DNA from 3 places in the Methylobacterium tardum genome. Region 2 is predicted to be linked to each of the others. Evidence: predicted binding sites of a transcription regulator. Region 2 holds the regulator's gene; each other region holds the start of a gene.

The links. The regulator HrcA, encoded in region 2, represses chaperone genes, less so after heat shock. The targets are predictions, from matches to a motif close to GTTAGCACTCNCNNNNNGNGAGTGCTAAC.
Region 1: a site for HrcA is predicted at 8,835-8,863, ahead of groES (co-chaperone GroES). Genes of this name have one in related genera too.
Region 3: a site for HrcA is predicted at 7,503-7,531, ahead of groES (co-chaperone GroES). Genes of this name have one in related genera too.

Annotation. Positions count from the first base shown of each region.
Region 1 covers NZ_CP097484.1:3,140,747-3,151,138, reverse strand. The annotation lists gene M6G65_RS15095 (Bug family tripartite tricarboxylate transporter substrate binding protein) at 1-3, shown strand, start outside; gene M6G65_RS15090 (SDR family NAD(P)-dependent oxidoreductase) at 206-931, shown strand; gene M6G65_RS15085 (tripartite tricarboxylate transporter TctB family protein) at 1,039-1,434, shown strand; gene M6G65_RS15080 (tripartite tricarboxylate transporter permease) at 1,434-2,990, shown strand; gene M6G65_RS15075 (Bug family tripartite tricarboxylate transporter substrate binding protein) at 3,025-4,011, opposite strand; gene M6G65_RS15070 (FAD-binding oxidoreductase) at 4,698-5,909, opposite strand; gene groL (chaperonin GroEL) at 6,698-8,347, opposite strand; gene groES (co-chaperone GroES) at 8,396-8,710, opposite strand; gene M6G65_RS15055 (usg protein) at 9,010-9,282, shown strand; gene M6G65_RS15050 (hypothetical protein) at 9,328-9,597, opposite strand; gene M6G65_RS15045 (dienelactone hydrolase family protein) at 9,879-10,392, shown strand, end outside.
Region 2 covers NZ_CP097484.1:3,798,430-3,808,821, reverse strand. The annotation lists gene M6G65_RS18140 (Maf-like protein) at 74-727, shown strand; gene M6G65_RS18135 (DNA gyrase inhibitor YacG) at 724-906, shown strand; tRNA gene M6G65_RS18130 (tRNA-Phe) at 1,014-1,089, shown strand; gene M6G65_RS18125 (PAS domain-containing protein) at 1,626-2,303, shown strand; gene M6G65_RS18120 (Crp/Fnr family transcriptional regulator) at 2,339-3,079, opposite strand; partial or broken gene M6G65_RS18115 (phosphoribosylaminoimidazolesuccinocarboxamide synthase) at 3,451-4,433, shown strand; gene M6G65_RS18110 (DUF2312 domain-containing protein) at 4,480-4,761, opposite strand; gene M6G65_RS18105 (alpha/beta hydrolase) at 4,817-5,989, opposite strand; gene M6G65_RS18100 (MFS family transporter) at 6,077-7,441, opposite strand; gene M6G65_RS33780 (hypothetical protein) at 7,870-8,349, shown strand; gene M6G65_RS33775 (DUF1236 domain-containing protein) at 8,346-8,603, shown strand; gene hrcA (heat-inducible transcriptional repressor HrcA) at 8,661-9,716, opposite strand; gene rph (ribonuclease PH) at 9,885-10,392, shown strand, end outside.
Region 3 covers NZ_CP097484.1:2,861,621-2,872,012, forward strand. The annotation lists gene M6G65_RS13610 (DUF6460 domain-containing protein) at 1-65, opposite strand, end outside; partial or broken gene M6G65_RS13615 (alpha/beta hydrolase) at 347-1,302, shown strand; partial or broken gene M6G65_RS13620 (ligase-associated DNA damage response DEXH box helicase) at 1,299-3,930, shown strand; gene pdeM (ligase-associated DNA damage response endonuclease PdeM) at 3,972-4,685, shown strand; gene M6G65_RS13630 (methyl-accepting chemotaxis protein) at 4,743-6,203, opposite strand; gene M6G65_RS13635 (CorA family divalent cation transporter) at 6,403-7,389, opposite strand; gene groES (co-chaperone GroES) at 7,602-7,892, shown strand; gene groL (chaperonin GroEL) at 7,967-9,607, shown strand; gene fae (5,6,7,8-tetrahydromethanopterin hydro-lyase) at 10,345-10,392, opposite strand, start outside.

The sequences.
Region 1 (10,392 bases), 660 kb from region 2:
TAGCGCGGCGTCGGGCGGTTCCGCCGACCCACGACGGGGCGCGCCGAACCGTCCGCCCGGGACCGAAGACCCTCGAAGGAAGGGACGACACGATGACGACTGCCGCGAAGGCGACGCCCCCGATCGCGAGCTCGAAGGACGCGTCGCCGTAGTCCTCGGCGCCGGCTCGATCGGTGCCGGCTGGGGCATCGGCAAGGCGATCTGCATGCTCTACGCCAGGGCCGGCGCCCACGTCGTCGCCGTCGACCGCGAGCCGGCCGCGGCGCAGGAGACCCGGGATCTGATCCTGCAGGAAGGCGGCAGCGCGGAGGCCGTCAGCGTCGACGTCTCCAACGACGACGAACTCGTCGCCTGTCTCGAGGCGGCAGGCGCGGCCTCCGGCGGGATCGACATCCTCTACTTCAACGTCGGCATCGGGAAGGCCGGCCCCTCGACCGAAACGACGGTCGCCGACTGGCGCCGGATCTCGGACGCGAACCTCACCGCGCTCCACCTCGCGGCTACGACCGTCGTCCCCGCCATGCGAAAGCGCCGACGCGGCGTCATCCTCGCCACGGCCTCGATCGCAGGCCTGCGCGACGTCGGCTATCCGCACCTCGCCTACGGCGCTACCAAGGCGGCGCTAATCCAGTACCAGCGTCTGCTGGCGGTCGAGAACGCGCCCTACGGCATCCGGGCCAACACGATCGTCCCGGGCCTCATCGACACACCCAGAATCGAGAAGACCGTCGCTGGCGCCTACAAGGGCGGTCTTGAGCGCATGAAGGCGGTCAGGGCGTCGCAATGCCCCCTCGGCCGGATGGGCACCGCCTTCGACGTCGCGGAGGCAGCCCTGTTCCTCGCCTCTGATCGGGCAGCCTACGTCACCGGTACCGAGCTCCTCATCGACGGCGGCCTCGCCGCGACGGCCCGCGGCCCGGCCCCCGGCTGAGCCATCTCTCTCCGAGCCGGGCGGGCCCGGGATCCCCGCCCGAAACCGCGGCGCAGGCGCCGCCAAGTCAGGAGCTACGACATGGTCAACCAGAACGCCGCCCGGGGGTGGTCCTCAGCGCCATCGCCCTCTGCTTCGGCCTGACGGCGCTCCGCTATCCCATCGGCAGCTTCGCCCATGCCGGCGCGGGATTGTTCCCGCTCATTATCAGCTCCCTGCTGCTCCTGATCGGCCTCCTCACGCTGGTCAAGGCTTGGTTCGAACCCGCAACGCCCCTCCATTTCGCCTGGAGGAACATCGGCATCATCCTGCTCGCCCTCGTCGCCTTCGTCGTCGCCGCGAAGGTCGCCAGCATGATCCTCGGGATCGTGCTCCTCGTCATGATCGCGTCCCTCGCGGCCACGTCCTACTCCTGGAAGCGGGTGCTGGCCACCTCGGTCGCGCTCGTCGCGATCGCGCTCGCCTTCCAGATGCTGCTCGGTCTCAACCTGCAGGTGATCTGATGGACGTCATCACGAACCTCTCCTTCGGGTTCGAGCACGCGCTCACCTGGAGCAATCTGCTGTACTGCGCGATCGGCTGCGTCATCGGCACCATGATCGGGCTGCTGCCCGGACTCGGCCCACTCGCGACGATCAGTCTACTGCTGCCCCTGACCTATTCTATCCCGGTCGACGGCGCGTTGATCATGCTCGCGGGGATCTACTACGGCGCCCAGTACGGCGACAGTGTCAGCGCGATCACCATGAAGATCCCGCATGCGTCGAGCATCGTGGCCTGCATCGACGGCTACCAGATGACGCTCAACGGACGTACTGGCCTCGCCCTATTTACCGCTGGCGTGTCGAGCTTCATCGGCGGTACGGTCGCCATCGTCGTACTGGCCTTCCTGGCGCCCCTGCTCGGTCAAGTGGCCTTCCTGTTCGGGCCGGCCGAGTACTTCGCCCTGATGCTGCTCGGGTTCGTCTGCGTCAGCCTCGTGACAACCGGCAGCCTCCTGAATGGCCTCGCAATGTGCCTGCTCGGGGTGCTGCTGGGGCAGATCGGGACCGACCTGGAATCCGGCACACTTCGCTTCACCCTCGGTCTCACGCCACTCATGGACGGCGTGAGCGTGGTGAGCGTCGCCCTCGGCTGCTTCGGCATGGCCGAGATCTGCCGGAACCTCGACGCCCGCGAGGAGCGAACGCCGTTCAACGGCAAGATCCGCCTGATGCCGAGTTGGCCTGAATTCAAGCGTATCATCCCGAGCGCGCTCCGCGGCAGCGTCGTGGGCTCAGTGCTCGGGATCCTGCCGGGGGGCGGGCCCACGATTGCGCAGTTCGCCGCCTACGCGATCGACAAGAAGGTCTCGAAGTACCGCCACGAAATCGGGTCGGGGTCGATCGAGGGTGTCGCAGGACAAGCCGCCGCCGACGAGTCCGCAGCCCGGACGAGCTTCATCCCGCTTATGAGCATCGGCATCCCCGAGAACGCCGTCATGGCATTGATGATGGCGGCCTTCATCATCAAGGGCATCCAGCCCGGCCCCAACATGATCGCCAAGCACCCGGACCTATTCTGGGGCCTCGTCGCCAGCATGTGGATCGGCAATTGCTTCCTTCTGATCCTGAACGTTCCGCTCGTCCGGTTCTGGCTGTCAATCTTCAAGATTCCCTACAGCGTACTGTTTCCATCGATCCTGTTTTTCTGCTGTATTGGCACATACAGCGTAAATAATAATCTCGACGATGTTTTCATCACCGCAGGCTTCGGGCTGCTCGGCTACGTCTTGATGCGCCTGAGCCTCGACCCGGCCCCGCTCATGCTGGGCTTCATCCTGGGTCCAATGCTGGAAGAGAACTTCCGCCGCGCCATGCTGCTAGGCAGGGGTAGCTTCAACGTGTTCGTCTCCCAGCCGATCAGTGCGACACTGCTCGCGTTCATATCGATGATAGTCGTCTTCCAAATCGCGACCTCCGTTATGCGCATGATATTAGGTCGCTCCTCGGCAGACCGAGACGGAAGCGATGACCGACATGCGCCAACTGCCGAGATGATCAAGACTTCCGGAGGTTAGGCTGCCTCGGTGGCGTCCCTTGGCGGGCGCCCGATCAGTCGACCGTCGCGCCGGAGAATGCGACGATCTTGCGCCACTTCTCGATCTCCACGGCAATCAATGCGCCGAATGCCTCCGGCGACACCCGCAATGGCGTTCCACCGAGATCAGTGAGTTTCTTCTCCATCACGGGATCGGCCAGGATGTCATTAATTTCTTTGTTGAGGCGCGCGATCAAAGCCGGTGGAGTCTTGCGCGGCGCGCCGATTCCGAACCACGCGCTCGCTTCGTACCCTGGCACCGTCTCGGACACGGTCGGCACGTCGGGCAGTGCCGGCGAGCGTTCGGCAGTCGTCACCGCAAGGGCGCGCAGAGTGCCCCCGCGTACGTGGCCGATCGAAGACGGCATATTGTCAAACATGACGTCGGCGTGGCCCGCGATGATATCGATGATGGCCGGACCGGCCCCGCGGTAGGGCACATGCACCATCTGGACGCCAGTCATCGCTTTGAACAGCTCACCCGACATGTGTAGAGACGTACCAATTCCGCTTGAAGCCATGTTCACCTTGTCCGGGCTGGCCTTGCAGTAATCAATAAACTCTTTTACGGTTGTGATTGGGAGTTTTGGATTAATCTCCATAATGTTTGGAGACAGCATGATCCCCGCCACTGGCGCGATGTCGCGTTGGAAGTTAAAACTGAGCTTTTTGTACAGACTGTCGTTAATGCCGTTGGCGGGATTGACAAGCAAGATGGTATGGCCGTCCGGCTCGGACCGGACGACCACATCGGTGCCGATATTGTTGCCAGCTCCTGGTCGGTTTTCGACGAGAACCTGCTGGCCAAGGCGCCGACCGAGCGGCTCCGCGATAAGTCGTGCGAGCACGTCGGTCGCGCCCCCCGGGGCATAGCCGACGACGAAGCGTATTGGGCGCACGGGGTAAGTCTGCGCGCGTGCGGATCGACCTGTCAGTGTGTAGGCCACACCGACTCCTAAGCCGGACGTCAACAATGATCTTCGTGACCATTCGGGATGCATGTCCGTCTCCTCCGTAAGCGCCCTCTTAAATGGAGCCCGTCACTTCGTAAGATACGCGAGTATGCGTCGACATCAATCCAATGCGTGTTGGACGGTTCGCATGTCGTGCGACGCTTCATAGCGATCTCGGTCCGGAGGCACGTTCAATTTTTAGAATTTCCGCCGATCGCTGCCACTCAAGCGAGTCCTTTCAGGCGGCGATAAATGCTCTGCGGACCTCTCTCGATAAGTTTGTATTGGAAATTGAGATGTATATTTTGAATTCAATAAGTCTGCATTCTGGCGGTTGCGCCATTGGTCGACGATGATCGACGCACGTCAGATACTAGCTCATCCTATCGTGTTTTTGCTTAATGCAAGCTTCAACCATCTCATGAGTGACCGGAATGCGCGCGAGGCCGGAATGTCTGGTCTTGCGTGCGCTGGCGATGAGGTGCGACGGGATTTGGCCGGAAGCGGAATGGCAGCTTCCGAGATGCAAACGCCAGAAGCGGACGCGCCGTGCTGCTGTGTTTCCCCGACCTCTATCTTTCGTAATGCCATTCTGAGACCGGTTCTGCTGCTCGTCTCAGGTTCCGACCGAGCCGCGGCGCGTCGGCAATCCGTCACCCCGGTTCAGCTCGCGACCGGTGTCCTTGCGCTCTCGCCACGCTAGCTGAACTGCCAGGCCGGCTTCGCCCTGCCGGTCAAATCATCGCCCCCGCATTCATCAATCCCTGCGGATCAATGGCCTGCTTGAGAGCGCCGAGCAGGGCCAGGCGGGTCGGATCGCCATAGCGGCTCAGCAAGTCGCGCTTGAATCGGCCGATCCCGTACTCAGCGCTGAAACTCCCGCCGAGGTCGATGGCTACAGCGTAGACGGCATGAGCGACGCCCTCCTCAACTTCCCCCGTGAAGCCGATCCGGTCGCGGCCCGGCGGCACCATGAGGTTGAAGTGGATGTTGCCGTCACCGACATGGCCGTAGAACGACAAACGCGTGCCCGGAGCCTGCACCTCCACCACCGCACCTGCCCGGGTCAGGAAGGCGGAGACGGCGGAGGTTGGAACGGCGATGTCGAGCTTCACCGATCCGCCCGCGTGCTTTTCTGCCTCCGGGATTGTCTCGCGGATGAGCCACATCTCGCGTCGCTGCCGCTCCGACTGAGCGAGCACTGCATCCTCGACATGGCCAGCTTCGATCAGCGCTTCCAGGGTGCCCAGAAGGATGTCGCCGAGCGGGATGCGCTGCGAGGACGCGGAGAGTTCGAGCAGCACTGCGCCGCCTGGGCCGGCTGCAAGCCCGAGTTCGGCGCCGCGCATGTCGGCGACGAGCTCCAGTGATGATGCCGAGATGAGCTCGAAGGTTGAGGCGAGGTCTGCGGTCTCTCTTCGGACCAGAGCGGCAATCTCCGGGATCGGCGCGCCTGCCGTGAGTTGCATCCAGGCGGTGGCGCGCCGTGTCTGCGCGGGCCAAAGCTTGAGTACCACGCCCGTGACGATGCCGAGCGTACCCTCGGCGCCGATGAAGAGCTGCTTCAGGTCGTAGCCGATGTTGTTCTTGCGCAGCGTCCGCATGTCGGAAAACAGCGATCCGTCCGGCAGCACGACCTCCAGTCCGAGCACGAGGTCGCGCGTCATGCCATAGCGCAGCACCTGCAGCCCGCCGGCGTTGGTGCCGACGTTGCCGCCGAGGCGGCAGCTACCCTCGGCACCCAGACTGAGAGGCAGCAGACAGCCGCTTGCCTCGGCAGCAGCCTGTGCGTCGGCGAGGATCGTGCCAGCGTCGCAGGCGAGCGTAAAACCCATCGGGTCGACCGAGCGGACCTGATTCATTCGCTCAAGAGCCACAACGAGCTGACCGCGACCGGGCTCCGGCGTGGCGCCACCGACGTAGCTGGTATTGCCGCCCTGAGGCACGAGGCCGAAGCCGAGGCGCGCGGCCGGCGAACAATCTCCCGGACCTCCTCGGTCGAGCGTGGTCGCAGGACGCCTGGGGTCTGCCCTTGCATCAGGGCGCGCTGATCATGGGTGTAGCGGATCAGGCTGCCGGCATCGGTGATGAGACCGCCCTCCCCGAGTAGGTCGCGGAAGGGGGACAGATCGGAGGAAGACAGGTCTGACATCCGAGGCGACTCAGCCCATGGTAGGTTTGGTGGACGGGGTTGAGGCTGACGCCGTCGCTTCGGCGCAGCAGCTTGCGGGCTGTCTATCCAAACGCCCTGGCCCAGCAATGGCGTCGATCCAGCCCGCCGTCGAGTGCCGCAGGCCACGTCGGAAACTCTCTGACAGCTACATCCGAAGCGGGACAGCGAGTGACGGGCCGTGATCACACCGGCTTAGGCGGACGGTTGGCTCCCTGCGCGGGGTCACTGCGACCGGACATTCCGAGCGGGAATGGGTTGTCGTCGCTCATACTCGCGGTCAGAGGCCGCGAGCGCGATTGCGCCACCTCCGCGCATCCGCCCATGCCAACAAAACACGGGCTCGCGGATTGCGGCAAGGAGGCTCTTGCGGGTCACCTGAGCGCCCTCAACCAACCGTCGCCGGAGCGTTCGTCCGTGTCCGCCGTTCTTTAGCCGCGGGGCCTCCTAGGATGTCCCTGCCGCAGCCTGGCCGCCGTTCGCGCGTATTGTCCTGGATGCTCGTCAACAAAAAAGGGCCGCCTCGCGGCGGCCCCTCCTGTTCTCGTCCTGAGCAAGCCAGGCTCAGAAGTCCATGCCGCCCATACCACCCATGCCGCCGCCCGGCATCGCCGGAGCAGGGCTGTCCTTCTTCGGCGCGTCGGCGACCATCGCCTCGGTGGTCACCAGCAGGCCGGCCACGGAAGCCGCATCCTGCAGGGCGGTGCGCACGACCTTGGCCGGGTCGACGATGCCGGCCTGGATCATGTCGACGTACTCCTCGGTCTGGGCGTTGAAGCCGAAGGTCTCCGAGCCCGTGTTGTCGGTGATCTTGCCGACCACGATCGAGCCTTCCACGCCCGCGTTCTGGGCGATCTGGCGCAGCGGGGCCTCAAGGGCCTTCAGCACGATCTTGATGCCGGCCTGGACGTCCGGGATCTCGGACTTCAGAGCGGCGACCGCCTTCTTGGCGCGCAGCAGCGCGGTGCCGCCGCCCGGGACGATGCCTTCCTCGACCGCCGCGCGGGTGGCGTTGAGGGCGTCGCCGACGCGGTCCTTCTTCTCCTTGACCTCGACCTCGGTCGCGCCGCCGACGCGGATCACCGCGACGCCGCCCGCGAGCTTGGCCAGACGCTCCTGCAGCTTCTCACGGTCGTAGTCCGAGGTGGTCTCCTCGATCTGCGCCTTGATCTGCGCGATGCGGCCCTCGATGTCGGACTTCTCGCCGACGCCGTCGATGATCGTGGTGTTCTCCTTCTCGATGCGCACGCGCTTGGCGCGGCCGAGCATGGGGAGCGTCACGTTCTCGAGCTTGATGCCGAGATCCTCGGCGATCATCTGGCCCTTGGTCAGGATCGCGATGTCCTCGAGCATCGCCTTGCGGCGGTCACCGAAGCCCGGCGCCTTGACGGCCGCGACCTTCAGGCCGCCGCGGAGCTTGTTGACGACCAGCGTGGCCAGGGCCTCGCCCTCGATGTCCTCGGCGATGATCAGGAGCGGCTTGCCGGTCTGAACAACGGCCTCGAGCACCGGCAGCATGGCCTGGAGCGAGGAGAGCTTCTTCTCGTGGATGAGGATGTAGGGATCCTCGAGCTCGGCGACCATCTTCTCCGCGTTCGTGATGAAGTACGGGGAGAGGTAGCCGCGGTCGAACTGCATGCCCTCGACGACGTCGAGCTCGGTCTCGGCCGTCTTGGCCTCCTCGACCGTGATGACGCCCTCGTTGCCCACCTTCTGCATGGCGTGGGCGATCATCTCGCCGATCTCCTTGTCGCCGTTGGCGGAGATCGTGCCGACCTGGGCGACCTCGTCGGAGGTCGAGACCTTCTTGGCTCGCGAGGTGATGTCCTTCACGGCGGCCTGCGTGGCGAGGTCGATGCCGCGCTTCAGGTCCATCGGGTTGATGCCGGCGGCGACGTACTTGGCGCCCTCGCGGACGATGGCCTGGGCCAGCACGGTCGCGGTGGTCGTGCCGTCACCCGCGATGTCGTTGGTCTTCGAGGCCACTTCGCGCACCATCTGGGCGCCCATGTTCTCGAACTTGTCGGCGAGCTCGATCTCCTTGGCGACCGTCACACCGTCCTTGGTGATGCGCGGGGCGCCGAAGCTCTTCTCGATCACGACGTTGCGGCCCTTCGGGCCCAGCGTCACCTTCACCGCGTCGGCGAGGATGTCGACGCCGCGCAGCATCTTATCGCGGGCGTCGGCGGAGAAACGAACGTCTTTCGCTGCCATTACTTGTCACTCCTTAATAGACATGACTTTTGGGATAGGCCCCTGATCTTAGGCGGCTTGCTTGAACGACTCGGAAGCCTCGACGACGCCCATGATGTCGGATTCCTTCATGATCAGGAGGTCCTGACCGTCGATCTTGACCTCGGTGCCGGACCACTTGCCGAATAGGACGCGGTCGCCGGCCTTGACGTCGAGCGCGTTGACACGGCCGGACTCGTCGCGGGCGCCGGGACCGACGGCGACGACCTCGCCCTCCTGCGGCTTCTCCTTGGCGGTGTCCGGGATGATGATGCCGCCCTTGGTCTTCTCTTCGCCTTCGATGCGACGGACGACCACGCGGTCGTGCAGCGGACGGAACTTCATGAGCTTCCTCCAGACTGAGTGCTACAGATCGAGAAGTTCGCCAGACCCCCAGACGGGCTGCCTGGCCACGTTCAGGCCGCGCTACAATCTACAATGAAGCCGCGCCCCGGAATCGCATCCGAGATTTAGCACTCACCTAGCGAGAGTGCTAGAAGCGGAGTGCAAATTTGGCAGCAACTGCTGCGGGTGAGTGCTAAAGGACTGAATTTGTTCGCGATTTCCGCGTCGTTAACAGCTGAGCCGGCAACCTTATTGCTTCATCCCGAGTCTCTCTCGAGATGAGTGCAGGAGGTACCGCCATGAGCGTTTCGACAGCCTTCCGTCGTCAGCTGGAAGGCTACAGCCTGACGACAGCCGAGATCCTGTACCACCTGCCCGACCATCCGCATCTGCTGCAGACCTTCATCTGGCAACAGCACGATCTGTTTCCGGCGTTTCCCGAGTTGAAACGTTTTCTCGCGTTCTGGCAGTCGGCCCTCGATGGGCCGCTGCACTCGGTGAAGGTGGCCCACAGTCGCTTGATCAAACCCGCAGAACTCAGGGCCGTCGGCAGCGAGTTTCACCTGCACTGACGTAGACCGGAGGCCTGTCGCCTGCGGCAGCAACGCGCCCCGCGTTCAGTGCAGGCGCATGGTCCACTGCACAGCGCCTGGTGTGAACGGGGGAACAGCGCCGCCCGAGGCCACTAGGCGGTCGTTCTCCTCGCCGGTCTCCGCGTCGATCGTGCGCTCTAGGATCGCGACGCCGGTCGTGCGCTGACCGAGAGCCTCGGCATAGAACCGTGCCGCGCCGGGATCATCGAACACGAGCGCCTGCCGCGCCCCGACCATCGTGCCAGCACGCTCGAAGGGAAGGACGATGTAGGTTCTGGTGAACTCCGCTCTCATCCCAATGCACCGATCTACGCACCGTATGAGCTGCTGGAATGGGGAGCGTATCGGCTAAGCTTCAAGGTCCAGCGATTCGGCTTGGCTGCATCAGAGTACGAGTTCCGATGTCGTCTCGGCCATCCACCCGCGCGGTGCTGCCGCCAAAGGCGGATGCACGACCTGCCGCATTCCCGAGTGCGAACTGGCCTCCCGTTCACATGCTTAAGCCGAGAGTGGTCGCATCGGCCCGAGCCCTACCACCGTGTCGTCCAGCGCCAAGCGAGAACACCGATCCAGGCATGCAGCATTTTACGAGCGATGGGCGGCAGATCGCGGTGGAGTGGTTTACAGCTCTCAGTGGCTCTGGGGAGGGCGCACGAGCAGGAACGGCGAAGCCAGCCCTTCTGCTTCTGCATGGCGCGGATGGTCTGATCTATGCCGAAGGCTACCGTCTGGCCGCGCGCACTCTGGCGGCGTCTGGCTACCACGTCGCCTTCGTGCACTACCTCGACCGGACCGGAGACCGGCGCGTCGCCTACTCGCGGCTGCGGCAGGATTTTCCGCTCTGGGCGGAGACGGTGCGCGATGCAGTCGCCTGGCTGGCGGATCAGCCTGGCACCGATGCGCAGAGGCTCGGCATCGTTGGGATCTCGCTAGGAGCAGCTCTGGCTTTCACCGTAGCGGCAGCTGAGCCTCGCGTGCGGGCGATCATCGACTATTTCGGTCCGCTACCGGACGAACTCGCGCGTGAGCGGCCACGCCTGCCGCCAACGCTAATCCTGCATGGCAGTGCAGATGCGATCGTGCCGGTCT
Region 2 (10,392 bases):
CGATCCCGCGCTATGAGGACGCCACCTGGCCGACGCCGCTGTCGCTCCCGGCCGATTGTGCGAACGGAACACCATGGACGCCACACCAGAAGCGATCGGTGCGACGCAGGGGCCGACGGCCCGGCTCGTGCTGGCCTCCGCGTCGCCGCGCCGCCTCGCGCTCCTGCAGCAGATCGGCATCGAGCCGGATGCGCTGTTGCCTGCCGAGATCGATGAGACCCCGCGCAAGGCCGAGCCGCCCCGTGAGCTCGCGCGCCGCCTCGCCCGCACCAAGCTGGCCACCGCCGAGGCTGCGCTCCATCTCGAGGACACGAAGACGCCGACATGGCTTCTGTCCGCCGACACCGTCGTTGCGGTCGGGCGACGGGTTCTGCCGAAGGCCGAGGTGCCGGACGAGGCGGCCGACTGCCTGCGCCTTCTCTCCGGCCGCCAGCACCGGGTCTTCACGGCGATCTGCGTGCTCTCGCCGCGCGGACGACGCGAGCGGATCGTCGAGAGCCGCGTACGATTCAAGCGCCTGTCCGGTCGGGACATTCAGGGCTACGTCGCCTCGGGCGAATGGCGCGGAAAGGCCGGCGGCTACGCGATTCAGGGTCTCGCCGGCGCTTTCGTGGTGAAGCTCGTGGGCTCCTACAGCGCCGTGGTCGGATTGCCGCTCTACGAAACGATGAGCCTGCTCGAAGGCGAAGGCTATCCTGTCCGTGCCGGCTGGGGCAGCCTCGCGTGAGCCGGGAGCCGCGGGAGGCTTGCCCGATCTGCCGACGGCCGGCGGCACCGGACTTTAGGCCGTTCTGCTCCCAGCGCTGCGCCGATGTCGACCTCGGGCGGTGGCTCAACGAACGATACGCGATTCCGGAGGAGCTCGACTCGGACGAGCCGCCGCCGGAGCCGGATCCGGAGCGCTGAAACTTTTTTCCGCCTTTCCGTCACGCCGGTGTCACGGCAAGGCTGGACACGCCGTCCGGCACTGACTATACCCCGCGGCGTCCGAGACCGAGACCGGCGCGGACGACGCCCAGGTAGCTCAGTTGGTAGAGCATGCGACTGAAAATCGCAGTGTCGGTGGTTCGATTCCGCCCCTGGGCACCATCAGCTTTCTGAACATCCTGAGAGACTCGGCGGGATCCGCGCATTCGAGCGCGCGACCATGATCGCCAGCTCTGCTGCCTCGAGCGTTCCGGTTTCCCGCCCAGGGATCTTGAGGACGTATGCGGGGCCTGAGTCGCTGAACTCGCCATCCAATCCTGATCGTCGACGAACTGCGCGGCCGGACCGTCTTCAATAGGCGGCGACGTCGCCGCGATCGGTGTGGCGAAAGAACGGCTCCAGCGTGATCGCGCCGATGTAGTCGGGTTCACGAGTATTGCTGGATCGTGGATGACTGACCATCAAGGCCGAAGATTCGATAGCACGACAGCATCCCGCGGTAGTTATACGTTAATAAAGGAAGCCAACATCCAGCACTTCTGTGTGGGGCTGCTGCTCCGTCGTGCAGGTATATCCGCCCCAGATGGCCGCCGAGCAGCCGCTTTTGTGCCACGCTGCGATAGCGGGCGCGCGAACTGTCAAGAACTATACAGTTGGTCGAGTGCGTCGGACGGTTTCAATTCTGACGAAACTTCTTGATGTCGAGTGAAAGCAGTCTAACATGGATCAGCTTTCAATGGGGGCGGCGCGATACGATGCCGAAGTGGAAGTCTCTCGACGGGTGGATTTCCGCGCCTGCGATCCAGGGCGTGACTGATGCTCTGGACGTGATCGGCAACTGGTCCTGGGATGCGGCGTCGGACCGAGCACGGTCGGACAGGTTCGCGGCACGTCTTTTCGATGTCGATCCGGAGGAAGCCGAGGCGGGTCTGCCGCTGTCCGCCTACGCTGCCTGGGTCCATGCTGCGGATCGGTCCCGCCTCCTGACGACCTTCCGCGAGGCAGCGCGCAACGGCTGGCCGTATGTCACCGAGTTCCGCGTCTGCTTTTCGGACGGTGTGCTGCGCTGGGTCCTCGCGCGCGGCCGATTCTCTCGCAATCACATGGGCCGGCCGGTGGGCGGGTGCGGGATCGTGGTGGACATCACCGACCTGCGGACGAACGACGGCGACCTCGCCTTCGCCCAACCCGAGACCGTGTTCCTGACCGGAGAGCCGCCGCTCGAACGTGCCGCTGCCGCGGCGATGATGGCCTACCGTGCCATCGATGCCGTGCCCGATCCGGGTCTCAAGGCGCGCGCCGAGGCGCTCCTGTTCGACATCGGTCGCAAGCTCGCCGCCCAGGAACGCGCGGTGCAGCGCAAGGAATTGAACTGACCGAATCCACCCGGCGCGGAACTGCGCGCGTCGGATCAGGAGGCATCCTGGTCGCGAAGGTGCAGGTAGGTCGGGTCGAATTCGGCGGCCGACATCAACCCGTCCCAATCATGCACGGTCAAACGGCGGCTCCGCAGCGTGATCAGGCCGGCCATCTTCAGATCCCGGATCGTGCGGTTCACGTGAACGGGTGTGATGCCGAGGGCATCGGCGAGTTCCGGCTGGGTCATCGGCATCTCGAAGGTCCGATCCGGCGCCAGCCCGACGGCACCGAGGCGCGTGATCAACTCGCAGAACAGATGCGCCATGCGCGCGTAGGCGTCGCGCCGTCCCGTGTTGAGCATCCATTCCCGAACCAGGGCGGCGTCGATCAGGGTCGCGCGCCAGAAGACCTCGTTGAGCCGCGGATGCTGGCGCAGCAGCGCGCGCACGGCCTCGTGCTGCACGAAACCGACCCGGCACGGGCTGACCGTGGCGATGCTGATATCGAGGACCTCGAGGTAGAGACTCTGAAAATCCGGCATGTCGCCCGGCACATGGTATCCCATGACCTGCCGCTTGCCGGCGCGTGTCGACTTGTAGGTGCAAGCGATGCCTTCCAGCACGGCGAAGCTCCGGGCCGGCCGGTCGCCCTCGCGCACGATGTCCTGGTAGGCGTCGATCTGCGCCACCTGCATCGGCATGGCCGACAGTGCAGCCATCTCGGCCTCGCTCGGCTTGAACAGGGCGATGCTGTCGATCTTGCGCAGGAACGGATGCCTGTTCGCCTGCTGCATCTGTGCTGTCATCGCTCCGCGGCGTTAAAGCGTCGGCACTCGGCCGTCGACCACGAGCAGCCGCATCCAATGCCGCCCTCGGATAGGATAGGGCTCCGCCGGGACCCGGACCAGAGCACGAAGTTTCGGAGGGCGAACGGCACGTCAGTATCATCCGTCCGAAATGGATGGCTGTTCCGCATCGCGGCTGAGAGAATGACGCGTCGGGCGATGCCGCGAATGAATCAGGGCGTGCGGCTGGCGCGGTGACGCGGTTGGCCACTTCCTGCGCACCGTCGGCGCCGCCCGGTGTTCGGGGCTGGAATTCTTCGGCCCGTCCGCGCACACAGGCACGGCGGCGCGATCGCCGTGCAGCCTCACGGACCATCCCGATGAACACGGCAGACCTCGCCCCGCACGCGCATCAAGTCCTGCGCGACGCGACCTTGCCGGAGCTGCCGAACCATTACCGCGGCAAGGTCCGGGACAATTACGACCTCCCCGACGGTCGGCGCATCCTGATCACCTCCGACCGGATCAGCGCGTTCGATCGGGCTCTCGCGGCGATCCCGTTCAAGGGACAGGTTCTGACGCAGACCGCCCGCTACTGGTTCGAGCACACGGCCGACATCTGCCCGAACCACGTGCTGGCCTATCCCGATCCGAACGTCGTGGTCGGCCGCCGGCTGGAGATCCTGCCTGTCGAGGTCGTCGTGCGCGGCTATCTCGCCGGCACGACCTCGACCTCGATCCTGACGCGCTACCGGGCGGGCGAGCGCGACATGTACGGCCACACCTTCCACGACGGTATGCGGCCGAACGAGCGTTTGCCGGAAGCGATCATCACGCCGACCACGAAGGCCTTCGACGGCGGACACGACGAGCCCCTGACCGAAGGTGAGATCCTGGAGCGGAAGCTCCTGACGCCGGAGCAGTGGCGGACGGTATCGGGGGCGGCGCTGGCGCTGTTCGCGCGGGGCAGGCTCTGGCGGCCGAGCGCGGCCTGATCCTGGCGGACACGAAGTACGAGTTCGGCACCGATCCGCAGGGCCGCATCGTCCTGGCCGACGAGATCCACACGCCGGACAGCAGCCGCTACTGGTTCGCCGCCAGCTACACGGAGCGCTTCGCCGCGGGTACGGCGCCCGAGAGCTTCGACAAGGATTTTGTCCGCAACTGGGTCGTGGCCCGCTGCGACCCGTACAAGGACCCGATCCCCGAGATCCCCGCCGAAGTCGTGCTGGAGACCGCCGCGGTCTACATCCGGGCCTACGAGACGATTACGGGCGCGCGCTTCGTGCTGCCCGACCCGGCCGAGGAGCCGCTGGCGCGCATCCGCGGCAATCTCGCCGCCTATCTCGGCACGGCCGCGTAGCTGCGAGGGGGAGCGGCGCCCCGGGCGCCGCTCCCTGCCGCAGGGCTCAGGCGGCCTGCGCGATCGGCGCCGGGGAGGGCGCGTCCATGGCGCGCAGGTACACGTCGAGCAGGGTCTCCTGCTCGTCGCGCTCGTCCTTGTCCTGCTTGCGGATCTTCAGGATCTCCTTGAGCACCTTCACGTCTAGGCCCTCGCCCTTGGCCTCGGCGAAGACCTCCTTCTTGGCCTCCATCAGGTCCTTGATCTCTTCCTCCAGCCGTTCCACGCGCTCGATGATCGAGCGGATGCGGTCGCCCGCGACGCCCACGGTGTCGGTCATGTCGGTCATGCGTTCCCTCATCGGATGACCGGGACACCCTCGCCGCCACAGGGTAAGCGGCGGGTTAAGGGCGGGGCTTTCCGTCCGGGGCGGCGGTCCGGGACGTGACCCAGCCGATGATCGCGTCGGCCACCGCGTCGCTGTTCGATTCCAGCATCATCATGTGGCCGTTGCCGTGGATCCCCTGTTCGGCGAGCCGCAGCCGGTCGGGTTTCGCGCCGGCCTGTTCCAGGAAGGCGCCGGTGCAATCGTCCATGGTGGCGCGGAACGAGGCTTCCGAGGTCACGATCACGGCCGGCACCTTGGCGAGGTTCGGCAGGGTCCGCGCCGGCTCGGCCTGGAGCCAGCACCGGATCTTGTCGGGCGCGGCGGCGGTCTCGGCCTGGACCACGGTGAGGTCGGCCGGCCCGCTCACCGGCGGCTCGAAATGGAGCGGCACCCGGGTGATGCCGTAGGGCCGGGCCCGCGAGTCGCCGACGCGCTCGTACCAGCTGTCGCCGCCCTTGAAGCGGATATCGTAGAAGGTCGGCCCGTTCGGCTCCACGGCGACGTGGGCCTTCACGAGGTCGGGCCGCTGATCGGAGACCGCCCAGCCGAACACGCCGGCCTGCGAATGCGTCAGGAGGATCGCGGGTCCGATCTTCTCCAGCAGCGCGATCAGCGCCGGATCGACCAGCTCCTCGCTCTTGAGGGCGCTGGCGATGTAGGGCACCTGCGACAGGTAGAATTGATCGAAGGCGGCGTTGCCGCGCACGCCCGGACCGCCCGGCCATTGCGTGTGCAGCTTGGCCTGCGGGTAGAGCGCGAACCGCTCCTGCCCGGTGAACACCGTCTCCAGGTCCTCGACCGGCAGGCGGGCATAAGGGCCGTAGGTCTCCGGGTCGCCGCCCGAGCGTCCGCGCCCGACCTGATCGACCACGTAGACGGCAAAGCCCTTGGCGGCGAAGTGGTCGGCCCAGCCCGGCCGGCCGTCGGGCGTGCCGAGAAAGTTGGTCCCGGTCTGGGCGGTGCCGTGCACCATCACGATCGGATAGGGCTGCGTGACCCGCTCCGGCACGCGGTAGGTCACGAACATCTGGCCGGAGGCGGTGGTCTTGTCCTTGGCGGTCTCATAATGGCCGCCGACGAAGAAGTAGCCCGCGCCCGGCGCAGGCTTGAACGGCTCGGCTGCGCGAGCCGGCGCGCCTGAAGCGAGGCACATGAGGATTAGGGCGCCGGCAAAGGCGGTCTTGCGCATGGTTTCCTCCCGCGGGCGTCTGGTGCGCCCGGCGGGTGGCATATCAGCGGGAAAGATCCGGCTGGTCCAGCCGGATCTTGCACGCTCTCAGGCGTGGGCGAAGCGCGGCTTCTTGCCGAGGGCCTCCTCGACGGTGCCGGCGCCGTCGAGATAGCCGTGCACCTTCGGGTTCGGCATGATCACCGAGGCCACGAAGGCGATCGCCATCAGCACGGTCACGTACCAGAAGAACGTGCTCTCCATGCCGTTGTCCTTGAACCACAGCGCCACGAACTCGGCGGTGCCGCCGAAGGTGGCGTTGGCCACCGCGTAGGACAGGCCGACGCCGAGCGCGCGCACGTTGGTCGGGAACAGCTCCGCTTTCACGATGCCGCTGATGCCCGTGTAGAACGACACCACCGCGAGCCCGAGGGTGATGAGCGCGAAGGCGAGGTAGGGATCCTTGTTGGTCCCGAGGGCCGTCATCAGCGGCACGACCATAAGCGTGCCGAGGCCGCTGTACAGCAGCATGTTCGCCTTGCGTCCGATCCTGTCGGACAGCGCACCGAAGAGTGGCTGGATCGCCATGTAGACGAACAGGACCACGGTCATCACCTGCGAAGCCGAAGTCTTCGGCATGCCGGCGGTGTTGACCAGGTACTTCTGCATGTAGGTCGTGAAGGTGTAGAAGCTCAGGGAGCCGCCGGCCGTGTAGGCCACGACGACCAGGAACGCCCGCCAGTGCTTGAACAGCTCGGCGAAGGTGCCGGCTGTCTCCTTGTCGCTGCTGTCCTTGGTCTCCGCCAGCGAGCGCCGCAGATAGAGCGCGACGACCGCGAGGCCCGCGCCGATGAAGAACGGGATGCGCCAGCCCCAGGCCGTCAGCTCGGGACCGGTCATGACCGTCTGCAGCAGCACCAGGACCAGCGAGGCCAGGAGCTGGCCGCCGATCAGCGTCACGTACTGGAAGGAGGCGAAGAAGCCGCGTTTCCCCTTGATCGCCACCTCGCTCATGTAGGTCGCCGAGGTCCCGTACTCGCCGCCGACCGACAGGCCCTGAAGCATGCGCGCGAGCAGCAGCAGAACCGGCGCCAGCGTGCCGACATGCTCGTAGGTCGGCAGGATGCCGATCAGGAGCGAGCCGAAGCACATCATCAGCACCGAGATGACCATCGAGGTCCGGCGCCCGACCCGGTCGGCGATGCGGCCGAACAGCCAGCCGCCGATCGGCCGCATGAAGAAGCCGACCGCGAAGATGCCGGCGGTCTGGAGCAGCTGGCTGGTGGAGTCGCCCTTCGGGAAGAAGGCTGGCGCGAAGTAGAGGGCGAAGAACGCGTAGCAGTAGAAGTCGTACCACTCGGCGAGGTTGCCCGACGACGAGCCCACGATCGCCCAGATGCGGCGCTTCCGGTCGGCTGCGTCGTCGTGGGCGCCTGGTGCGATACCGATCGTATCGTCTCTCGAGGCGGACATGGCGTCTCCGTCGATCAATTTTTCAGCCGGCGACAAGCCGCGCTCTTCTTCGTAGGACGCGACGTTACAGGTGATGACCGTGATCGCAAGTCCGTGATGGGACTTAGCCACGACCCGTCGCAGTCAGTGTCATCATCTTGCGGGTGTCCCAGAGCACGGCGCCTGCATCGTCCGAGAATCTCGTGCCGCGCCCGACGGGCAGGATTTCAGGCTCCGCTGCTCGGCTCCGGGATGACAGGGCGGATGACATCGCCGCCAACGGTGGTCCCCGCGTCGAGGACGCCGCGGAACGGTTTGGCCCGGGGGCTCGTTGCGGGCCGGCGCGGGCGTCGAGGGCGCTCCGTCATCGCCAGGAGGAGAGGCCATGAAGCGGATTCTGAGAGACACGGTAGCGGCCGTGATCGTCGTCGCCGGAGCGGCCACCGCGTTTGCACAGGGTGGTCCCGGGGGTGGCGGCGCGGGCGGCGGTCCCGGCGGTGGCGGAGCCGGTGGCGCGGCTGGTGGCCCTGCGGCGGGCGGTGGCGGTGCGGGCGGCGCCGGACCAAGCGGCGGTGCGGGCGGCGGGGGCGTTCGCGGCGGCGCCGGCGGAGCCGAGAGCGGCCCGCGCGGCGGAGCCGAAGGCGGGGCGCGCGGTGCTGAGCCGGGTGGCCCAGCTGGCCGCGGTGCCGAGGGGCCGGGGCGTCAAGGCGGTGCGGGCGAGCGTAACGGCGCCGGCGACCGCACCGGGCCCGGCGGTGCCCCGGGCGCCGCGGAGCGCGGCGGTCGCGACACAGGTCCCGCGGGTGAACGCGGCAATCGCGATGCGGCCGGTCCGAACCAGGGCGGGCGGGGCGCGGCCGGCGAGCGCGGCGGCCGCGAGGGCGCCCGTGAGGGGGTCCGCGGCGGCGGGTCGGCCCGCGGGGCGGTGAACCGTCTCGACACGCGGCAGCGCACCGAGTTCCGCAGCTCGATCACACGCCTCGGCGTGTCGCCGCTGCGCGACGTCGCGTTCGGATTATCCGTGGGTACCGCGATCCCGCGTTCGGTCACCCTGCACCGACTCCCGCCGGCGATCATCTCGCTCGTGCCGGAATACGAAGGCTACGAGTTCATCCTCGTGCGCGACGACATCGTGATCATCGATCCCGATACCTACGAGATCGTGGACGTGATCCCGGCCTGAACGTCGGCACCGTTCGCGTGATCGGCGCCGGGCGGGTCTCAGCCTGCCCGGCGCGTCTCACCGCCCCCCGTCGAGCAGCTTGGAAACGACCCGCGCGGTGTAGTCGACCATCGGCACGATGCGCGCGTAGTTCAGCCGCGTCGGGCCGATGACACCGACGACGCCGACGATCTGCTGCGACCCGTCGCGGAACGGCGCCGCGATCAGCGACGAGCCGGAGAGCGAGAACAGCTTGTTCTCGGAGCCGATGAAGATGCGCACGCCCTCGCCGCCCTCGGCCCGGGCCAGAAGATCGATGACGTCCTTCTGGGTCTCCAGATCGTTGAACAGCAGGCGGATACGCTCGAGATCCTCAACCGCGCGCAGGTCGTCCAGCAGGTTGGCCTGTCCGCGCACGATGAGCTGACGCGCCTCCGTCGGGCCGACCGGCGTGGCGAGCCCGGCATCGACCAGGCGCTCCGTCAGCGCGTCGAGCTCCCGCTTCATCGCCTTCCGGCCGGCCTCGATCTCGGCGCGCAGCGATCCGAGGGTCCGGCCCTGGAGCCGCGCGTTGAGGTAGTTGGTGGCCTCCTGGAGCGCGCCCGCCGGCAGCCCGGGGGGCAGATCCACCAGCCGGTTCTCCACTGAGCCGTCATCCGAGACCAGGATGACGAGGGCGCGGGCCGGATCGAGGCGGACGAACTCGATATGCTTCAGGTTGACGTTGGCCTTTGTGGTCAGCACCACGCCGGCCCCGCGCGAGACGCCCGACAGCATGGTCGAGGCTTCGGCCAGCGCCGACTCGAAGGTGTGGCCCGAAGCGGCGGCCCGCATCTGCGCCTCGATGCGCCGCTGCTCGTCCTGGCTGACATCGCCGAGTTCGAGCATCGCGTCGACGAAGAACCGCAAGCCCAACTCGGTCGGCAGGCGCCCGGCCGAGGTGTGCGGCGCGAAGATCAGGCCGGAATGCTCCAGATCCGCCATCACGTTGCGGATCGAAGCCGGCGACAGGGCCATCGGCAGGATACGGGCGAGGTTGCGCGATCCCACCGGCTCGCCCGTCGTGAGGTAGCTCTCGACGATCTGCCGGAAGATCTCGCGCGCTCGCTCGTTGAGTGCGGCAAGCGCCTGCATGGGCTGGCTGTTCGGAAATCGAGGGTGGGGGTCTGTCACGCGGTCATCCTGTAATCCGATCATGTCCGTCCAACACGCGCGGATCAATCCATACGGCGATGCTTGCTCGCGGTGGCGCGGCGGCCTAAGAGCCCGGCCCTCGACTTCTCACCATAGAAGGGGCCCGCGATGCGGCCTTCCAAGCGTGCCGCCGACGAGTTGCGGCCCGTGAGCCTGGAGCGCGCTGTGTCGCGCTACGCCGAGGGCTCCTGCCTCGTCAGCTTCGGCAACACCCGGGTGCTCTGCACCGCCTCTCTGGAGGAGCGTGGGCCCCCGTGGCTGCGCGGCTCGGGCAAGGGCTGGGTCACGGCCGAATACGCCATGCTCCCGCGTGCGACGCACGAACGCACCCGCCGCGAGGTCGGTTCCGGCAAACCGTCGGGCCGGACGCAGGAGATCCAGCGCCTGATCGGCCGGTCGCTGCGCGCCGTGACCAACCTGCCGGCGCTCGGCGAGCGGCAGGTCACGGTCGATTGCGACGTGATCCAGGCCGATGGCGGCACCCGGACCGCCGCCATCACCGGCGCCTGGGTGGCGCTGCACGATTGCTTCGCCTGGATGCGGGCGCGCTCGATCATCTCGGTCGATCCGCTGCGCGACCACGTCGCAGCCGTGTCGTGCGGCCTGTACAAGGGCA
Region 3 (10,392 bases), 940 kb from region 2:
GCGCCGTCCGGACCCGGGGCACCCTGCTCGAAGCCCTGCGGGCGTCGGTTGTGATCGACGAGCATTGCGTCCTCGTGAACCTTGAGCCGTCCGGATCGGCGACGAAGCCGGCAGAACCGTGACCGGCACACCACACCGCGGCGAAACCCGAGCGCGGATCGAGCGTTGGCGGGTTTCTCCCGCGAACCCCAGATGGCAAGCGGCGCCTGTCCCGCCAAGATGTCGGGACAGGCGATGGATGAGGCACCTCGCGAAACTTTCGCTGCGCCGCGTTGGCTCAGGAGAGCGCTCCCCAGGCTCGGGAGTTTCGTGAGAGGCTCCGAGCACCGACGGGACCAAACGCACGATGATCGACCACGCCCTGTTCGACCCGGCGACGATCGATCCCGAGACGATCCGGATCAATGCCGAGATCGTCGCGGCGCATGCCGCCCTGCCGGATCCCTGGTCGCTGCCGATCGCCGAGGTGCGCGAGCGCCGCCGCGCCGGCACCAAGGCGGCGCCGGCGATGCCGCACAGCGCCCGGGCGGAATGGCTGACCATCGACGGTCCGGGCGGCCCGCTCCGGCTCCGCGTGGTCCACCCGAAGCCGGGCACGAAGCTGCGCGGCGCCTATCTGCACATTCATCGCGGCGGCTGGGTCTGGGGCTCGGCCGACGAGCAGGATCCGTGGCTGGAGCGGATCGCCGATGCCTGCGGCTTCGTCGCCCTGTCGGTGGATTACCGCCTCGCCCCCGAGCACCCCTACCCTGCGGCCCTGCTTGACTGCGAGGCCGCGGCGCTCTGGCTCGCCGGCCCCGGCAAGGCCGAGTTCGGCATCCACGCCCTGACGATCGGCGGCGAATCGGTCGGCGCCCACCTCGCCGTGATGGTGCTTCTGCGGCTGCGCGACAAGCACAACCTGCCGCGGGCCTTCCGCGGCGCCAACCTCAACGCGGGCTTCTTCGACCTGGGCCTGACCCCGTCGGTACGGAACTGGGGCGAGGAGCGTCTGGTCGTGAACACCCGCGACCTCACCAAATTCGCCGACGGCTACGTCCGGGAGGGAATCGACCGCCGCCGGCCGGACGTGTCGCCGATCTACGCCGACCTGAAGGGCCTGCCCCTGCCCTGTTCACCATCGGCACCGCCGATCCGCTCCTCGACGACACGCTGTACATGTCGGCGCGCTGGGCCGCGGCGGGCAATGGCGGCCACACGGCGATCTATCCCGGAGGCTGCCACGTCTTCGCCCGCTATCCGAGCCCGATGAGCGAGCGGGCCCTGGAGCTGATCGACCGCTTCCTGATGGCGCTCGCCTGAGCGTTCCGTCCGAGATCCTGCCGGAGACGTTCCGGGCCTGGTTCGCGGCGCGCGGCTGGGCGCCCCGGCCGCACCAGCTCGACCTCCTGCGGATCGCCGGGGCGGGTCGCTCGGCCCTGCTGGTGGCGCCGACGGGCGCCGGCAAGACGCTCGCGGGCTTCCTGCCGAGCCTCGTCGCCCTCGCGGAGCGTGGGCCGCAGAAGCTGAAGCCGACCGGGCTCCACACCCTCTACGTCTCGCCGCTGAAGGCGCTGGCGGTCGACATCGCCCGCAACCTCGACGCGCCCATCGCCGAGATGGCTCTGCCCGTGCGGGTCGAGACCCGCACGGGCGACACGCCGGCCCACAAGCGCACCCGCCAGATCAGCCGGCCGCCCGACATCCTGCTGACCACGCCCGAGCAGCTGGCGCTGCTGATCGCCCATCGCGAGGCGGAGGCGTTCTTTTCGGGATTGCGCTGCGTGGTGCTCGACGAACTGCACGCGCTGGTGACCTCGAAGCGCGGCGATCTGCTGTCGCTGGCGCTGGCACGGCTGCACCGGCTGAGCCCGGGACTCGCGGCGATCGGGCTGTCGGCGACGGTCCGCGAGCCGGATGAGTTGCGGAAGTACCTGGTGCCGCAGCGAATTGCGAGCGCACACCTCTCTCCTCCCCCTTGTGGGGAGGAGCTGGAGGTGGGGGTCGTGCAGGAGGCACCGGAACGCTCAATCCTGCACGACCCCCACCCCTACCCCTCCCCACAAGGGGGAGGGAAAACCGCGCCGCCCATGGCCGATCTCGTCACCGTCGCCGGCGGCGCGAAGGCGGATCTGCGCATGCTCGACCTCGGCCGGGCCCTGCCGATCTCCGGCCACACCGCCTGGCACTCGATGCCGGCGATCTACGAGCTGATCAAGGAGCACCGGACCACGCTGGTCTTCGTGAACACGCGTCTCCAGGCCGAGTACACCTTCCAGGAGCTGTGGCGGCTCAACGAGGACGCGCTGCCGATCGCGATCCATCACGGCTCGCTGGACGCGCAGCAGCGCCGCCGGGTCGAGGCCGCCATGGCGGCGGGCCAGCTGCGGGCGATTGTCTGCACCGCGACCCTCGATCTCGGGATCGACTGGGGCGACGTCGACCTCGTCATCAATGTCGGCGCGCCGAAGGGTGCAAGCCGGATCATGCAGCGGATCGGCCGGGCCAACCACCGGATGGACGAGCCCTCGAAGGCCTATCTGGTCCCGGGCAACCGCTTCGAGATGTTGGAGTGCCGAGGCGGCGCTCGACGCCGTCGAGGAGGCCGCGCAGGATACCCCCGACGCCCGCCAGGGCGCCCTCGACGTGCTCGCCCAGCACGTGCTCGGCATGGCCTGCGCCGACGCCTTCGACCCGGTCGATCTCTACGACGAGATCGTCTCGGCGGTGCCCTATGCCGGGCTGACCTGGGAATCGTTCGAGCAGGTGGTCGACTACGTCGCCACCGGCGGCTACGCGCTGCGCGCCTACGAGCGCTTTGCCAAGATCCTGCGCGGGCCGGATGGGCTCTGGCGCGTGCGCGACGCCCGCACCGCCCAGGCCTACCGGATGAATGTCGGCACCATCGTCGAGGCGGCGCGGGTGCGGGTGCGGCTCGGCCGGACCCTGCGCGGCAAGCCCGGTACCGTCCTGCCGAAGACCGGCCGAGTGCTCGGCGAGATCGAAGACGAGTTCGCCGAGACGCTGACGGTCGGCGACACGTTCCTGTTCGCCGGGGAAACGCTGCGCTTCGAGGGGCTCGCCGAGGACGAGTGCCTCGTGACGCGCGCACCGGCCGGGACCGACCCGGCAATCCCGTCTTACGCAGGCGCGAAGTTCCCGCTTTCGACCTTCCTGGCCGAGCGGGTCCGGGCGCTGATCGCCGACCCGTTCGCGTGGGATCGCCTGCCGAAGCAGATCGGCGAGTACCTGCTGCAGCAGCGCCGCCGCTCGGTCCTGCCGGGCGAGCGCGACCTGCTGGTCGAGACTTTTCCGCGCGGCAAGCGCTACTATCTCACCGCCTTCCCGTTCGAGGGGCGTCTCGCGCACCAGACGCTCGGGATGCTGCTCACCCGCCGGCTGGAGCGCGACGGCCTTCGGCCACTGGGCTTCGCGGCCAACGATTACGGCATCGCGATCTGGACGACTCGCGACGTCTCCGAACGCGCCGCCCTCGACCCGGACTTCATCGGCGACCTGTTCGCGGTCGACATGCTCGGCGACGACCTCGAGGCGTGGCTCGATGAATCGGCCATGATGAAGCGCACCTTCCGGCAATGCGCCGTCATCGCCGGGCTGATCGAGCGCCACCATCCGGGCCAGAAGAAATCCGGCCGGCAGGTCACGATCTCGACCGACCTGATCTACGAGGTGCTGCGCAAGCACCAGCCCGACCACCTCCTGCTGCGGGCCGCGCGGCAGGATGCGGCAACCGGACTCCTCGACGTGAGGCGCCTCGGCATGATGCTAGAGCGCATCCAGGGGCGAATCATCCACAGGTCTCTCGACCGGGTCTCGCCGCTCTCCGTATCCGTGATGCTCGAGATCGGGCGCGAGCGGATCTACGGCGAGGGGGCCGACGAGATCCTGGCCGAGGCCGAGGCGGAGCTTCTCCAAGAGGCTCTGTCCTGACCGTCGATCCGCCCTCCCCCGACGATTCCGAGGATGCGATCTTGGCGGCCGGCCTGAGACTCGAGAAGACTCATAAGCACCCCACCCTGCAGTTGGCAGGCGAGACCCTGGTGCTCGATCTCTGCGGCGGCCTCTGGCTGCCGGAGCATCGGACGCTGATCGTGTCCGACCTCCACTTGGAGAAGGGCTCGTCCTACGCGGCGCGCTCGGGTCAGTTCCTGCCGCCCTACGACACCCGCGAGACCCTGGCCTGCCTGCACGAGGCCGTGGTGCGCCACGACCCCGCCCGCGTGGTGGCGCTCGGCGATTCCTTCCACGATGCCCGCGGGCCCGAGCGGATGGAGCCGGGCGACCGTGCCATGGTGGCGGCGCTGCAGGAAGGCCGCGACTGGGTCTGGATCGCCGGAAACCACGACGCGGCGGTCAGCGAGGGCGTTGGCGGTCGCTACGCCGACGCGCTGACGATCGGCGGCCTCGTCCTGCGCCACGAGCCGAGCCCGGAGCCCGTGACCGGTGAGATCGCCGGCCATCTGCATCCCTGCGGCAAGGTCGCCATGCGCGGTCGGGCGGTGCGCCGCCGCTGTTTCGTCACCGACGGGTCGCGCCTCGTGATGCCGGCCTTCGGGGCCTATGCCGGCGGCCTGAACGTCCGCGACAAGGCGATCGAAGGGCTGTTCCCGAAGGGTTTTACCGCCCACCTCCTCGGCGACGGGCGGGTCTTCGCGATCGGTCGGGCGCAGCTCGCTCGGGACTGAGCGGACGTCGCGCTGGATGGCTACGGCGCGCCCCGCGTGGGACGCGCTCGGGTCGGCTCACGCCGTCCTCATGAACCGGATCACGCTCTCCGACAGGCTCGCCGAATGGCCGGCGAGGCTCTCGGCGATGCCCTGGACCGATTGCGCGAGCTGACCGGTGGCGTTGGCGGCCTCGGAGACGCCGCCGATATTTCCGGCCATCTCGTGGGTCGAGACCGCCTGCTCCTCCACGGCGCTCGCCATCGACAGCGTGAGCTTCGAGAGCTCGCCCACGGCCGCGGTGATCATCTCGATGGCGCCGACCGCCTCGCCCGTGGCGCTCTGGATCGCCGAGACCTGCTGGGTGATCTCGCCGGTGGCCTTGGCGGTCTGCTCGGCCAGCGCCTTCACCTCCGAGGCCACCACCGCGAAGCCCCGGCCCGCCGCTCCGGCGCGGGCTGCCTCGATCGTGGCGTTGAGCGCCAGCAGGTTGGTCTGGTCGGCGATCGACTTGATCATGCCGACGACGGCGTCGACCTTGCGGGCGTTGTCGGCGAGCTGCCGCATCGTCGCGTCGGTGGTCTCGGCCTGGACGGCGATCTGTTGCGCGCGCTCCGAGACCCGGCCGACCTGCCCGGAGATCTCCTGAATCGCGCCGTTCATCTGCTCGGAATTGGCGGCCACCGACGACGCCTTGTGCCGTGCGGATTCGGCCGATTGCATCAGCCCCTCGGCGGAACTCTGCATCTCTTGGATCGCGGATCCGACCGCCTCGGCGACCCGCTTGACCTCGGTCTCCATGTTCACCTGCGCGGTGACGACGGCCCAGGTCAGCATCGGCCCGAGGTAGCGGCCCTTCTCGTCGTTCACCGCCGTGACCTGCAGGTTGAGCGTCTCCGGCCCGACCTTGATCTTGGTGGTGTGCGGCAGCCGGCTGGCATCGGCCAGCATGGTGCGCTGGTGGTGCGGGTTCTTGTGGAAGACGTCGAACGAACTGCCGAGCATCGCGTCGACCTTGATGGGCAGGTGCTGCTCGATCGCCGACAGGGTCTTGCGCGACGTGGCGTTCAGGTAATCGATCTTGAAATCGTCGGTCATGTCGGCGGTCATGACCGCGACCGGCACATTGTCGATCATCGTCAGGAGCCGGGTGATCTCCTTCTTCTTCGCCGAGATGTCGGAGGCGAACTTGACCACCTTCACCGGCTGGCCCTTCGCGTCGAGGATCGGGTTGTAGGTCGCCTCGAGCCAGATCGTGGTACCGTCCTTGTCGATCCGGGGAAATTCCCCGGTCACGTAGTGGCCGGCCTTCAGCCTGTCCCAGAACGCCGCGTATTCGGCCGTTGCGGCATAGGCGTCATCAACGAAGATGCGGTGATGCTTGCCGACGACATCATCGAGCGCGTACTTCATCACCTTCAGGAAGTTTTCGTTCGCATGCAGCACGCGGCCGTCCAGCGCGAACTCGATGATGGCCAAGGACCGGTCGAGCGCCTCGATCTTGGCCTGAGCCTCGCTGTACGTTGCTCGCTTGAACATGGTCACAATCGGTTCCTCCGGACGGCTCTATAGCTTCCGCTCGGTTAAAAATGCGCTAATCGATGTCCAAATGCGATATCGCCATCGCTGAATGCTTCGAACGATACGATCCAATGAAATGGCTTCAGGAATTCATCGGATTTAAAACGGAACTATGATATATAAATATCCGATATCAACTATAATTAATTTGCCAATATCAGAACCAGCCGCGGAGACGGAAATAAATCACCGGCGCGATCGCGCTGAGCAGGATCAGGCCGAGCGCGTAGGGATAGCCGTAGGTCCATTCCAGCTCCGGCATGTGCTTGAAGTTCATGCCGTACATCGAGGCGATCAGCGTCGGCGGGACACCGACCACCGAGACGACCGTCAGCACCCGGAAGACGTTGTTCTGCTCGATGTTGATCAGGCCCAAAGCCGCGTCGAGAAGGAATTGCACGTTCTCGGCGAGCCGGGTCTCGAACTCGTCCAGGGACTCGATGTCTCGTCGGATCGTATCGAAGCGCCCATCCTCGGGCAGGCCGAGCCCATCGCAGGCGGCCGACACGAACGGGACGATCCGCTCCAGCCCGAGGAGGCTCGCGCGGATCTTGCCCAGCACCTTCCCGCGGTTGCTGATGCCGCGCAGGATCCGGCGCAGGGCAAGGTCGCGGCGGCGGGGCGGCGGGCTCTCCAGCCGGCGGCGGTCTGCGCCGCGGACGTCGAAGTCGAAGATCCGGGTCGAGAGGGAATCGAGTTCCGACGCCATGTCCTCAAGGGCGTCCGCGAGGCTGTCGACCAGCTCCTCCAGGACGACGAGGAAGATCTCGCTCGGGGTCGTGCTGCCGTCGCCGTCCGCGATGCGCTTCGCGGAGGAATCGAAGGCGCGCAGGTCGTGGAAACGGATCGTGACGAGATGGTCCTTGGTCAGCAGGAAACCCAGCGGCTTCAGCTGCGACGCGCTCTGCTCGAAGGTGATCATCGGCGTCGACAGCGAGAGCCCGCCCTTCACCCTCCGTAGGCGGCTCGACGTCTCGACCTCCGAGAGCGCTGCCCGGGACGGAACGCGCAGGCCGGTCGCGGTCTCGACGGCCTTGGCTTCCTCTGGCGTCGGGTCGTTCAGGTCGAGCCACACGGTGTTGCGCGCGATCGGGCTGCCGGGTTGCAGCGCCACCGGGCCTTCGGGTCCGTGCAGGCTCAGCATGAGAGCGCATTATCCATGTGGAAGGATGAGAGCCGCCGGCGCGTCATCGCACCTTCGCGCGGGGGTGCGACAGCCTTGACTCGGAACCGGGCCGGGCCTATCTCGCGGCCGTCTTTGGCACTCGCCGAGACAGAGTGCTAACAGTCGAGTTCGCAAGCGGTCCCGCCGGCCGCATCAACGCCAACTCCAGACCTGAAGCAAGAGGGCAGCTCATGAAGTTCCGTCCGCTGCACGACCGCGTGGTCGTCCGTCGCATCGAAGGCGAAGAGAAGACCAAGGGCGGCATCATCATCCCGGACACCGCCAAGGAGAAGCCGCAGGAGGGCGAGGTCGTCGCCGTCGGTCCCGGCGCCCGCGACGAGTCCGGCCGTGTCAACGCGCTCGACGTCAAGGCCGGCGACCGCGTCCTGTTCGGCAAGTGGTCCGGCACCGAGGTCAAGATCGACGGTCAGGACCTCCTGATCATGAAGGAATCCGACATCATGGGCGTCGTCGCCGCCTGATCGGATCACCCGTCCCCGCCCTTTGAGGCCGCCTGAGGCCTTGGGGCAGAACCCAACCAGACAAGAGGCAAACCATGGCAGCGAAAGACGTTCGTTTCTCCGCCGACGCCCGCGATAAGATGCTGCGCGGCGTCGACATCCTCGCCGACGCGGTGAAGGTGACGCTGGGCCCGAAGGGCCGCAACGTCGTGATCGAGAAGAGCTTCGGCGCCCCGCGCATCACCAAGGACGGTGTGACGGTCGCCAAGGAGATCGAGCTCGCCGACAAGTTCGAGAACATGGGCGCCCAGATGGTGCGCGAAGTGGCCTCGAAGACCAACGACATCGCGGGTGACGGCACGACCACCGCGACCGTGCTGGCCCAGGCCATCGTCCGCGAGGGCGCCAAGTACGTCGCCGCCGGCATCAACCCGATGGACCTGAAGCGCGGCATCGACCTCGCCACGCAGGCCGCCGTGAAGGACATCACCTCGCGAGCCAAGAAGGTCTCGACCTCCGACGAGGTCGCCCAGGTCGGCACGATCTCCGCCAACGGCGACAAGGAGATCGGCGAGATGATCGCCCACGCCATGCAGAAGGTGGGCAACGAGGGCGTCATCACGGTCGAGGAGGCCAAGACGGCCGAGACCGAGCTCGACGTCGCCGAGGGCATGCAGTTCGACCGCGGCTACCTCTCCCCGTACTTCATCACGAACGCGGAGAAGATGGTCGCCGAGCTCGAGGATCCCTACATCCTCATCCACGAGAAGAAGCTCTCCTCGCTCCAGGCCATGCTGCCGGTGCTCGAGGCCGTTGTTCAGACCGGCAAGCCGCTCCTGATCATCGCCGAGGACATCGAGGGCGAGGCCCTGGCCACGCTGGTCGTCAACAAGCTCCGCGGCGGCCTGAAGGTCGCGGCCGTCAAGGCGCCGGGCTTCGGTGACCGCCGCAAGGCGATGCTCGAGGACATCGCGATCCTGACCAAGGGCCAGATGATCGCCGAGGATCTCGGCATCAAGCTCGAGAACGTGACGCTCCCCATGCTCGGCCGCGCCAAGCGCGTGCGCATCGAGAAGGAGAACACCACGATCATCGACGGCGTCGGCGAGAAGTCCGACATCGAGGGCCGCATCGCGCAGATCAAGGCGCAGATCGAGGAGACCACCTCGGACTACGACCGTGAGAAGCTGCAGGAGCGTCTGGCCAAGCTCGCGGGCGGCGTCGCGGTGATCCGCGTCGGCGGCGCGACCGAGGTCGAGGTCAAGGAGAAGAAGGACCGCGTCGACGACGCCCTCAACGCCACCCGCGCGGCGGTCGAGGAAGGCATCGTCCCGGGCGGCGGCACCGCGCTGCTGCGCGCCAAGAAGGCGGTCGCCGCTCTGAAGTCCGAGATCCCGGACGTCCAGGCCGGCATCAAGATCGTGCTGAAGGCCCTTGAGGCCCCGCTGCGCCAGATCGCCCAGAACGCGGGCGTGGAAGGCTCGATCGTGGTCGGCAAGATCACCGACAACACGGGCTCGGAGACCTTCGGCTTCAACGCCCAGACCGAGGAGTACGTCGACATGATCCAGGCCGGCATCGCCGACCCGGCCAAGGTCGTGCGCACCGCCCTGCAGGATGCGGCTTCCGTGGCCGGCCTGCTGGTGACCACCGAGGCGATGGTCGCCGACGCGCCGAAGAAGGACAGCCCTGCTCCGGCGATGCCGGGCGGCGGCATGGGCGGCATGGACTTCTAAGTCCACGTCACCCGTCGAGACGAAGGAAGGGGGTCGCCGAAAGGCGGCCCCTTTTCTGTTGGATTCTGCTCCCCGCCGCCGCGGCAGGGCGATGGTCAAGACGACGTTGTGGCCGGCCCGCATGACGTCTGCCGCGGCGGTCCGCGGCATCAGTACGGGAACGTGATTGGCGTGATCCAATCCAAGCAGGAGGCGTCCGCGTCCGGCGACGTCACACAGGACGTCAACGTCGCGCGTGGTCACTGAGGTTGCGTTGGGGCCATGCCGGCGGCGCGATCCGCACGTAGGGCCGATAGCGCTTAGGCGAGGCAGTGTCCGCGGCTCGCGGCGCTGCGGTACCCCGCGCCGTCATTCCGCGGCGCCGAAGGCGAGCCCGGAATCCAGACCCGCTGGCGGTGCCCAACCTTGCCGCGGCGGCGTGTCTGGATCCCGGGTTCCGCTGCGCGGCCCCGGAATAACGGGGCGGGTCGAAGACACGTGTCGACGTGAATCGGGGGCTGGATGACCTGTCGCGGCGCGCAGCGAAGCGACCCGGAATTCAGAAGGCCAGGAATGCCGTGCGCCTGCAATGACGTCCTGCACCGCGCGATGGCCGGAACGCGACGCACAAAAAAACGGGACGGCTCGCGCCGTCCCGTTCAAGGACCTACCTATCGGCCAAGAAAGATCGAAGCCAGTCGCTGGATCAGGCCCCGCGGTGCGGGCGGAGGCGCGCTCTGCCCAGGACCGTCCCCGATCTAAGCGTTGGCGGCGAAGGGGTGCTGCGCGGAGTTGCGCTGCTCGGT